2 regions of the Terrabacter sp. Soil811 genome follow, and region 2 is predicted to be linked to the other one. Evidence: predicted binding sites of a transcription regulator. Region 2 holds the regulator's gene; the other holds the start of a gene.
The links. Region 2 encodes HrcA, which represses chaperone genes, less so after heat shock. Its sites were predicted from a motif close to TTNGCACTCGNNNNNNNCGAGTGCNAA; they were not measured.

Region 1: groES (co-chaperone GroES) is a predicted target of HrcA. The motif match lies at 1,983-2,009, and genes of this name have one in related genera.

The regions. Positions count from the first base shown of each region.
Region 1 is NZ_LMSX01000009.1:178,654-183,066, forward strand. It holds gene ASH01_RS16415 (metalloregulator ArsR/SmtB family transcription factor) at 1-13, shown strand, start outside; gene ASH01_RS16420 (SRPBCC domain-containing protein) at 10-498, shown strand; gene ASH01_RS16425 (class I SAM-dependent methyltransferase) at 682-1,923, opposite strand; gene groES (co-chaperone GroES) at 2,162-2,458, shown strand; gene groL (chaperonin GroEL) at 2,593-4,209, shown strand; gene ASH01_RS16440 (WhiB family transcriptional regulator) at 4,405-4,413, opposite strand, start outside.
Region 2 is NZ_LMSX01000011.1:148,052-152,464, reverse strand. It holds gene ASH01_RS19770 (CHAP domain-containing protein) at 1-525, shown strand, start outside; gene ASH01_RS19765 (DUF3097 domain-containing protein) at 598-1,482, opposite strand; gene hrcA (heat-inducible transcriptional repressor HrcA) at 1,650-2,693, shown strand; gene dnaJ (molecular chaperone DnaJ) at 2,776-3,909, shown strand; gene ASH01_RS19750 (16S rRNA (uracil(1498)-N(3))-methyltransferase) at 3,928-4,413, shown strand, end outside.

The DNA of each region.
Region 1 (4,413 bases), on a different contig from region 2:
GGGACACCGATGAGCGAGCTGACGCAGGTGCTGGGCCGGATCGAGCGCGGCGGCGAGGAGGTGGCGGTCGTCTTCGACCGGCACTACGCGACGTCGCCCGACGACCTCTGGCGGGCGTGCACCGAGCCCGACCGCCTCGCGCGTTGGTTCGCCCCCGTCCAGGGGGAGCTGCGACCCGGTGGCGACTTCACCATCCACTTCGACGACGCCGACACCCCGGTGTGCCGCGTGGTGGTGTGCGAGGCGCCGAGCCGGCTCGTCTGGGAGTGGCCGCTCGGCGACGTGCGGTCGGTCGTCACCGCCGAGGTCATCGCCGACGGGGAGGGCGCCCGCCTGCACCTGCGGCACGAGCGGCTCACCGGCGCCCAGGCAGCGGGGTATGCCGCAGGCTGGGACACCTACGTGCGTCGCCTGGAGTCGGACGTCGCGGATGCTGCGATGGCGGACTGGGACGCCACGTGGAGCGCACTGCACGCGCTCTACGCCGCCATCGCCTGAAGCCCGTGGCGGCCGTCGCGCTCGGTCGAGGAGCGCCGAGGCGTCCGTTGCCGGGAGCGGCATCGGCGGCGGGCCGCTGACACTGGAACGCCACGTCGGAGACGGACGCCCGCCGACGCTCCACGCCGCGAGCGGCGGCGGTCGCTTTGGCAGCCGGGGGCGCCGGTCAGCCGGGGCTGCCGGTCAGGCGGGGGTGACGACGAGGGCGACCTGGCCGCCTCCGACGCGTGTCAGGACGAGCGTCGCCTCCGAACCGCCCTTGCCGCGGCCGGTCATCTTCAGCTGCCGGCGCAGCAGGTCGGCGTCGAGAGTCACGCCACGCTTCTTGATGGTCACCCGGTCGTGGCCGTGGTCGCGCAGCCAGCGGGCGAGCCGCTTCGTCGACAGGGGCATCGCCTCGACGACCCGGAAGCGCCGCGCCCACGGCAGCTCGCGCGCGACGCCGCTCGAGACGTAACCGACGCCCGTCGCGAGCTCGGCGCCGTCGACGGCCGCCACGAGCGCCCCCGTGAGCCCGGCCCGGATGACGGCCCGGTCCGGCTCGTAGAGCCACTCGCCGATGTCGGTCACCGACCCGAGGCCGGGTCTCTGACCGCCGTCGACCGCATCCTGATCCGTGACGACGGACGTCGAGGTCTCGGTGCACACGGCGGCGGTCCGTCCGGCGGTCGCGACGAGCGGTCCCCACCAGACTGCGCACTCGAGCACCTCGCCGTGCCACGACGTCCACTGCGCCTCCGCCCCCGACGGGACCGAGCCGTGCGGAAACGCGGGGGAGAGCTTGGCCCCCGTCGCCGGCACCTGCTCCGCGAAGTCGAGCACCTGTGACCACGACGGCGAGATCGCGTCGAGCGAGAAGACGCGCTTCGTGCGCCCGCTGATGTCGGCCACGCCGGTGACGCGGCGGGCCGGGTCGAGCCACAGCCCGAGGTGCCGTCGCCCCTCGCCCTGCGGCAGGCGTACGTCCTCGGCGAGCCCGTGCGTCACCCGGGCTGACGCCCAGTGGCGCAGGTTGACCGCGGCGATGCGGGCGGTCGTGTCGTCGGCGTCGACGGCGTTGACGGTGAGGTCGAGACCGGCGAACGCCATGGCGTCGGCGCCCAGCCCGCACCCGAGGTCGTAGACGTCGCGGACCCCGGCAGCGGCATACCGGTGGGCGTGTCGCGCGGCGATGGCGAGGCGCGTCGACTGCTCGAGCCCGTCGGAGGTGAAGAGCATGCCGGCGGCGAAGTCGCCGAACTTCTCGGTGCCGCGCGAGCGCAGCCGCGACTGGGTCATCGCGGCCGCGACGAGGTCGGCCGCGAAGCCCGCCTCGCGCAGTCGGCCCTGCAGGTGCAGCGAGCCGTCCTCGTCGTAGGGAGGCAGCGACTGGAGCAGGGCCCAGCCCTCACCTGCGGAGAGGCGATCGACCATGGCGGCATCCATGGCCTCATCCTGCCAGCGCCGGTGGGTGTGCCCGTCCGGGCCGCGGCGCGCCGACGAATCTGGCACTCGACTTGACCGAGTGCTAATGACAAACCTAGATTTCATCCTGTTGGCACTCTCGACCTGAAAGTGCCAGCACCCTCATCGAGGGAGGTCGACCCCCGCGACGGCGGCCAGCCTCGAAGAGCCCACAGTCCGTAGTCAGTTTTCCGACTGTCCCGAAGGGAAGGTCACCACCGTGTCGGTTTCCATCAAGCCGCTCGAAGACCGCATCGTCGTCAAGTCCCTCGAGGCCGAGCAGACCACTGCGTCTGGCCTCGTCATCCCGGACACGGCCAAGGAGAAGCCCCAGGAGGGCGAGGTCCTCGCTGTCGGCCCCGGCCGCTTCAACGACACCGGCACCGAGCGCGTCCCGCTCGACGTCAAGGTCGGCGACAAGGTCATCTACAGCAAGTACGGCGGCACCGAGGTCAAGTACGGCGGCGAGGAGTTCCTGATCCTCTCGGCCCGCGACGTCCTCGCCATCGTCGGCTGACCCAGCCGTATGCCGTGACCGCACCCCGGTGAGCCCCGCTGGGGTCTCCCCGGGGTGCGTCTCGTTTGACCGGGCATGCTCGCAGATGCCCGGATTCCCAAGAACCACAAAGCAACCCGAGCCAAAGGAACACCATGGCCAAGCAGCTGGAGTTCGACGACTCCGCCCGCAAGTCGCTCGAGCGCGGCGTTGACGCGCTCGCCAACGCCGTCAAGGTGACGCTCGGCCCGAAGGGCCGCAACGTCGTCATCGACAAGAAGTGGGGCGCCCCCACGATCACGAACGACGGCGTGACCATCGCCCGCGAGATCGAGCTCGAGGACCCCTACGAGAACCTCGGCGCCCAGCTCGCCAAGGAGGTCGCGACCAAGACCAACGACGTCGCCGGTGACGGCACGACGACCGCGACCGTCCTCGCCCAGGCCATGGTCAAGGAAGGCCTGCGCAACGTCGCCGCCGGCGCCGCCCCGGCCGCGCTCAAGCGCGGCATGGACAAGGCCGTCACCGCGGTCAACGACCGCCTTCTCGAGAACGCCCGCGAGGTCGACGGCAAGGACGAGATCGCCTCCGTGGCGACGCTCTCCGCCCAGGACGCCACCCTCGGTGGTCTCATCGGCGAGGCGTTCGACAAGGTCGGCAAGGACGGCGTCATCACCGTCGAGGAGTCCTCGACGACGGCGACCGAGCTCGAGTTCACCGAGGGCATGCAGTTCGACAAGGGCTACCTCTCGGCGTACTTCGTCACCGACACCGAGCGCATGGAGACCGTCCTCGAGGACGCCTACGTGCTCATCAACCAGGGCAAGATCTCCTCGGTCGCCGAGGTGCTCCCGGTCCTCGAGAAGGTCGTGCAGTCCGGCAAGCCGCTGCTCATCATCGCCGAGGACGTCGACGGCGAGGCCCTCTCGACGCTCGTCGTCAACAAGATCCGCGGCACGTTCAACGTCGCCGCAGTCAAGGCCCCCGGCTTCGGCGACCGCCGCAAGGCCATGCTCCAGGACATCGCCATCCTCACCGGTGGCCAGGTCATCGCGCCCGAGGTCGGGCTCAGCCTCGACCAGGCCGACCTGACCGTCCTCGGCCAGGCCCGTCGCGTCGTCCTCACCAAGGACAACACGACGATCATCGACGGCAACGGCGAGGAGGGCGAGGTCTCCGGCCGCGTCCACCAGATCAAGGCCGAGATCGAGCGCACCGACTCCGACTGGGACCGCGAGAAGCTCCAGGAGCGCCTCGCCAAGCTCGCCGGTGGCGTCTGCGTCATCAAGGTCGGCGCGCACACCGAGGTCGAGCTCAAGGAGAAGAAGCACCGCATCGAGGACGCCATCTCGGCGACCCGCGCGGCCATCGAGGAGGGCATCGTCGCCGGTGGCGGCACCGCCCTCATCCACGCCGCGTCCGCCATCGACGCCCTCGAGCTGACCGGCGACGAGGCCACCGGCGCGTCCATCGTGCGCAAGGCCGTCGCCGAGCCGCTGCGCTGGATCGCCGAGAACGCCGGCCTCCAGGGCTACGTCGTCACCTCCAAGGTGGCCGAGCTGCCCATCGGCCAGGGCCTCAACGCGGCGACGGGCGAGTACGGCGACCTCATCGCCGCCGGCGTCATCGACCCGGTCAAGGTCACCCGTTCCGCGCTGCGCAACGCCGAGTCCATCGCGTCGATGATCCTCACGACCGACACGCTCGTCGTCGACAAGCCCGAGGACGAGGAGCCGGCGGCCGGCGGTCACGGCCACGGTCACGGTCACTGACCGACCGCGCGACACGGCATACGACCGGGGTCCTTGACGGGCCCTGGTCCCACGCCCCGGCACGACAGCGAGGGCCGCTCCCCGACGGGGAGCGGCCCTCGCTGCGTCTCGACCTCCGCGACCCCGTCGTGTCTCGCGGTCCGGTCGAGCGGCTGTGTCGGTCGTCGGCGGCGTGTGCCGGCGACCGTCAGACGGTCAGGAGGC
Region 2 (4,413 bases):
GGGACGACCCGGCCGACGACCGCGCACGTGCGCTACGACGCGGACGCCGCCATGACGGGCGTCGTCGTGTCGCGGATCGGCACCGGCGGCAAGGTGACCATCCAGTCCACGGCCGAGACCGACCTGCTCGTCGACGTGGTCGGCTGGTTCAGGACGGGCGGTGACCACGTCGCGCTCGCCCCGTCACGAGTGCTCGACACGCGCATCGGGCTCGGTGCCCCGACGGGGCGCGTCGCGGCGGGCTCGACCGTCTCGGTGCCCGTCCTCGGCCGGGCCGGGGTGCCCACCGTCGGGGTGGCGGCCGTGTCGATCACCCTGACGCCCATCGCGCCGACGGCGACGACCGCCGTGACGGCGTACGCCTCGGGCACGACCCGACCGACCCCCGCGAACGTCACCGTGGCCTCGGGCCGCGCCCGGGTCAACGCCGTCGTCGTCCCCGTCGGCGCCGACGGGGCGATCACGGTGCACACGAGCGCGGCGTCCTACCTCGTCGTCGACGTCCAGGGCTACCTCAAGAAGTGACCTGGGGGACCTGGGCGACCTGGGCGACCTGGGCGCCCTGCCCGCCACGGCGTCCCGGGCGCCCGTCGCCGCTCAGGCGCCGGGCTCGGTGACGAAGTCGATGAGCTCCTCGACGCTCGCGAGCAGCGTCGGCTCGAGGTCGGCGTAGGTGCGCACCGTGCCGAGGATCCGCTTCCACGCGTTGGCGATGTCGGCCTGGCTCGCGTGGGCCCAGCCGAGCTCGGCGCAGATGCCGTGCTTCCACGACGTCCCGCGCGGGATGACCGGCCACTGCTGCCAGCCGAGCCGTTCCGGGCGCACGGACTGCCAGACGTCGACGTAGGGGTGGCCGAGGATGCGCACGTGCTGGGACAGGCCCGGGAGCGCCTGGGCCTGCGCGACGATGCGGGCCTCCTTGGTGCCGGGGACGAGGTGGTCGACGAGCACGCCGAGGCGCCGACCGGGTCCCGGCTGGAACTCGGAGATGATGCCGGCGAGGTCGTCGACGCCGTCCATGAGCTCGACGACGACGCCCTCGACGCGCAGGTCGTCGCCCCAGACCTTCTCGACGAGCTCGGCGTCGTGACGACCCTCGACGTAGATCCGCGACCCGCTCGCGACGCGCGCTCGCGCTCCCTCGACGGCGACCGAGCCGCTCGCGGTCCGGGACGCGGCCCGGCGGGCGTCGGCGAGGGCAGCGCCGGCGGCGGCCTGCGGGGGAGTGAGTGTCACCGGGGCGCCGTCGACGAGGAAGCCCGGGCCGAGGGGGAAGGCCTTGGTGCGCCCGCGGCGGTCCTCGAGGTGGACGACGTGCATGCCGCCGGCCTTCTCGACCCGCACGACGGCGCCGACCCAGCCGGTCTCGACCTCCTCGACGACGAGGTCGGGCTCGGCCGGGGTCGGGGTCGACCGGCCGCGGCGCGGGGCACGCCAGTCGCCGCTGAGCACGTCGGATCCGTAGCGATCGTTGGGGGACACGACTAGGGAGGGTATGCCGCTTGGTGGACCCGGACGCAGCCGCCACGCGGGCGGGGTCGGAGCTGCCCCGACGGCATACGGTTGGATGAAATCGGAGATCCGCGAGGCACGACGTAGACTTGGCACTCGTCGATCGAGAGTGCCAGACCCGTGAAGGAGGGGACGCGATGAGCGAGGACCGCAGGCTGATGGTGCTGCGCGCGATCGTGCAGGACTACGTCCAGACCTCCGAGCCGGTGGGGAGCCGGGCCCTCGTCGAGCGCCATCACCTCGGCGTCAGCGCCGCGACCGTGCGCAACGACATGGCCCTGCTCGAGGAGGAGGGCCTCATCCACGCGCCGCACACGTCGGCCGGGCGCGTGCCCACCGATGCCGGCTACCGCGTCTTCGTCGACCGGCTGAGCGCCGTCAAGCCCCTCGGGTCGGGCGAGCGCCGGGCCATCGGCCAGTTCCTCGAGGGCGCCGTCGACCTCGACGACGTCGTCGACCGCACCGTGCGCCTGCTCGCGAGCCTGACCCGTCAGGTCGCCGTCGTGCAGTACCCCTCGCTCACGCGGTCGACGGTGCGCCACATCGAGCTCGTGCCGATGGGCTCCTCGCACCTGATGATCGTGCTCATCGTCAACACCGGGCGCGTCGAGCAGCGCGTCGTCGACACGGGCCGCGTGCTCTCCGACGGCACGGGCGAGGCGCTGGTCGCCTCGATCCGCGCGCGCATCAACGAGGTGGCGGCCGGCGTGCCGTTCACCGTGGCCGCGACCCGCCTTCGGCGCCTCGTCGACGAGGCCGACGAGGCCGACCGTGCCGCCATGGAGGCCGTGGTGTCCGCCCTCGGCGACGCCCTCGTCGAGGAGCGTGAGGAGCGCGTCGTCCTCGCCGGTCAGGCCAACCTCGCACGCGCCGGCACCGACTTCCCCCGCACCATCGGCCCGATCCTCGAGGCCCTCGAGGAGCACGTGACGCTGCTGCGCCTGCTCGGCCAGCTCGGCGACGACCCCGACCTCGTCTCCGTGCGCATCGGGTCCGAGAACCCCGTGACCGGGCTCCAGTCGACGTCCCTCGTGTCGATGGGCTACGGCTCCGGTGCCGAGCGCGTCGCGAGCCTCGGAGTGCTGGGCCCGACCCGCATGGACTACCCCACGACGATGGCCTCGGTCCGCGCCGTCGCGCGCTACGTCTCCGAGATCCTCGACGAGAACCAGGCCACCTGACCCACCTGCAGCACAGCGGCCAGTCCGCCGGCGCAGCGCCGCGCCGGAACCGAAAGCACCACGTACCAAAAGGAATCTCAGCTTGAACGACTACTACGCCGTCCTCGGGGTCTCGCGCGACGCGAGCCAGGAGGAGATCAAGAAGGCCTACCGTCGGCTCGCCCGCAAGCTGCACCCGGACGTGAATCCCGGCGCCGAGGCCGAGGAGGAGTTCAAGCGGGTCTCGCAGGCCTACGACGTGCTCTCCGACCCGCAGAAGCGCCAGTCCTTCGACATGGGCGCCGACCCCTTCGCCTCGGGCGGTGGCGCCGGTTTCGGTGCGGGACAGGGTTTCTCGTTCAGCGACGTCATGGACGCCTTCTTCGGCGCGGGCGCCCAGGCCGGCACGCGCGGACCCCGGGCCCGCGTGCAGCGCGGCCAGGACGCCCTCGTGCGCCTCGACATCGACCTGTCGAAGGCCGTCTTCGGCTCCGAGGAGGAGCTGACGCTCGACACCGCGGTCGGCTGCAAGCGCTGCGACGGCGACGGAGCCGAGCCCGGGACCGGTCGCCAGACCTGCCAGATCTGCAAGGGCGCCGGTGAGGTGCAGCAGATCCAGCGGAGCTTCCTCGGCCAGGTCATGACCTCGCGCCCGTGCGTCAACTGCCAGGGCTACGGCTCGACCCTCACCGACCCGTGCCACGACTGCTCGGGTGACGGCCGCGTGCGCACCCGTCGCTCGCTCAAGCTCAAGGTGCCCGCGGGCGTCGACACCGGCACCCGCATCCAGCTGACCGGAGAGGGCGAGGTCGGCCCCGGCAACGGGCCCAAGGCCGACCTCTACGTCGAGATCCGCGTCGTCAACCACGACACCTACACCCGTCGCGGTGACGACCTGCACTGCAACGTCGAGCTGCCCATGGCCGCGGCCGCGCTCGGCACGAGCTTCAAGCTGTCCACCTTCGACGGCATGCAGGACCTCGAGATCAAGCCCGGCACGCAGAGCGGCGACGTGCTGACCCTGCGCGGCCTCGGCGTCACCCACCTGCGCCACGGGGGTCGCGGCGACCTGCTCGTGCACGCCACGGTGCAGACGCCGACCCGCCTGACCGAGGAGCAGCGGGAGCTGCTGCACCAGTTCGCGACCCTGCGCGGCGAGGAGCGGCACGAGGGTCGCCTCACCCCCGCCAACAAGGGGCTGTTCGGCAAGCTGCGCGACGCCTTCAAGGAGAAGTGACCCCCACGTGAGCGCCCGGTGACCCACCAGCTCTTCCTCGGCGAGCCGTCCGAGGTCGCCGGCGCCGTGGTCGGGGCGTCCCTGCTCCTCGACGGTGCCGAGGGGCGCCACGCCGCGACGGTCGTGCGCATCCGACCGGGTGAGCGCTACTTCGTCGCCGACGGTGCGGGCCGGCGCGCCCTGCTCGAGGCCACCGACGTCGACCGGGCGTGGGTGCGGGGCCGCGTGATCGAGGTCAGCGACGAGGCCGAGCCGGCCCCACGCCTCGTCCTCGTCCAGGCCCTCGCCAAGGGCGACCGCGACGAGCAGGCCGTCGAGGCCGCCACCGAGCTCGGTGTCGACGAGGTCGTGCCGTGGCAGGCGGAGCGCTCCGTCGTCGTCTGGCGCGGAGACCGCGCCGCCAAGTCACTGGCCAAGTGGGCCGCGGTGGTGGCCCGGGCGACCAAGCAGTCACGCCGGTCGCGTGTGCCGGTGACGTCCCCCGCGATCGGGCTCGCTCCGCTC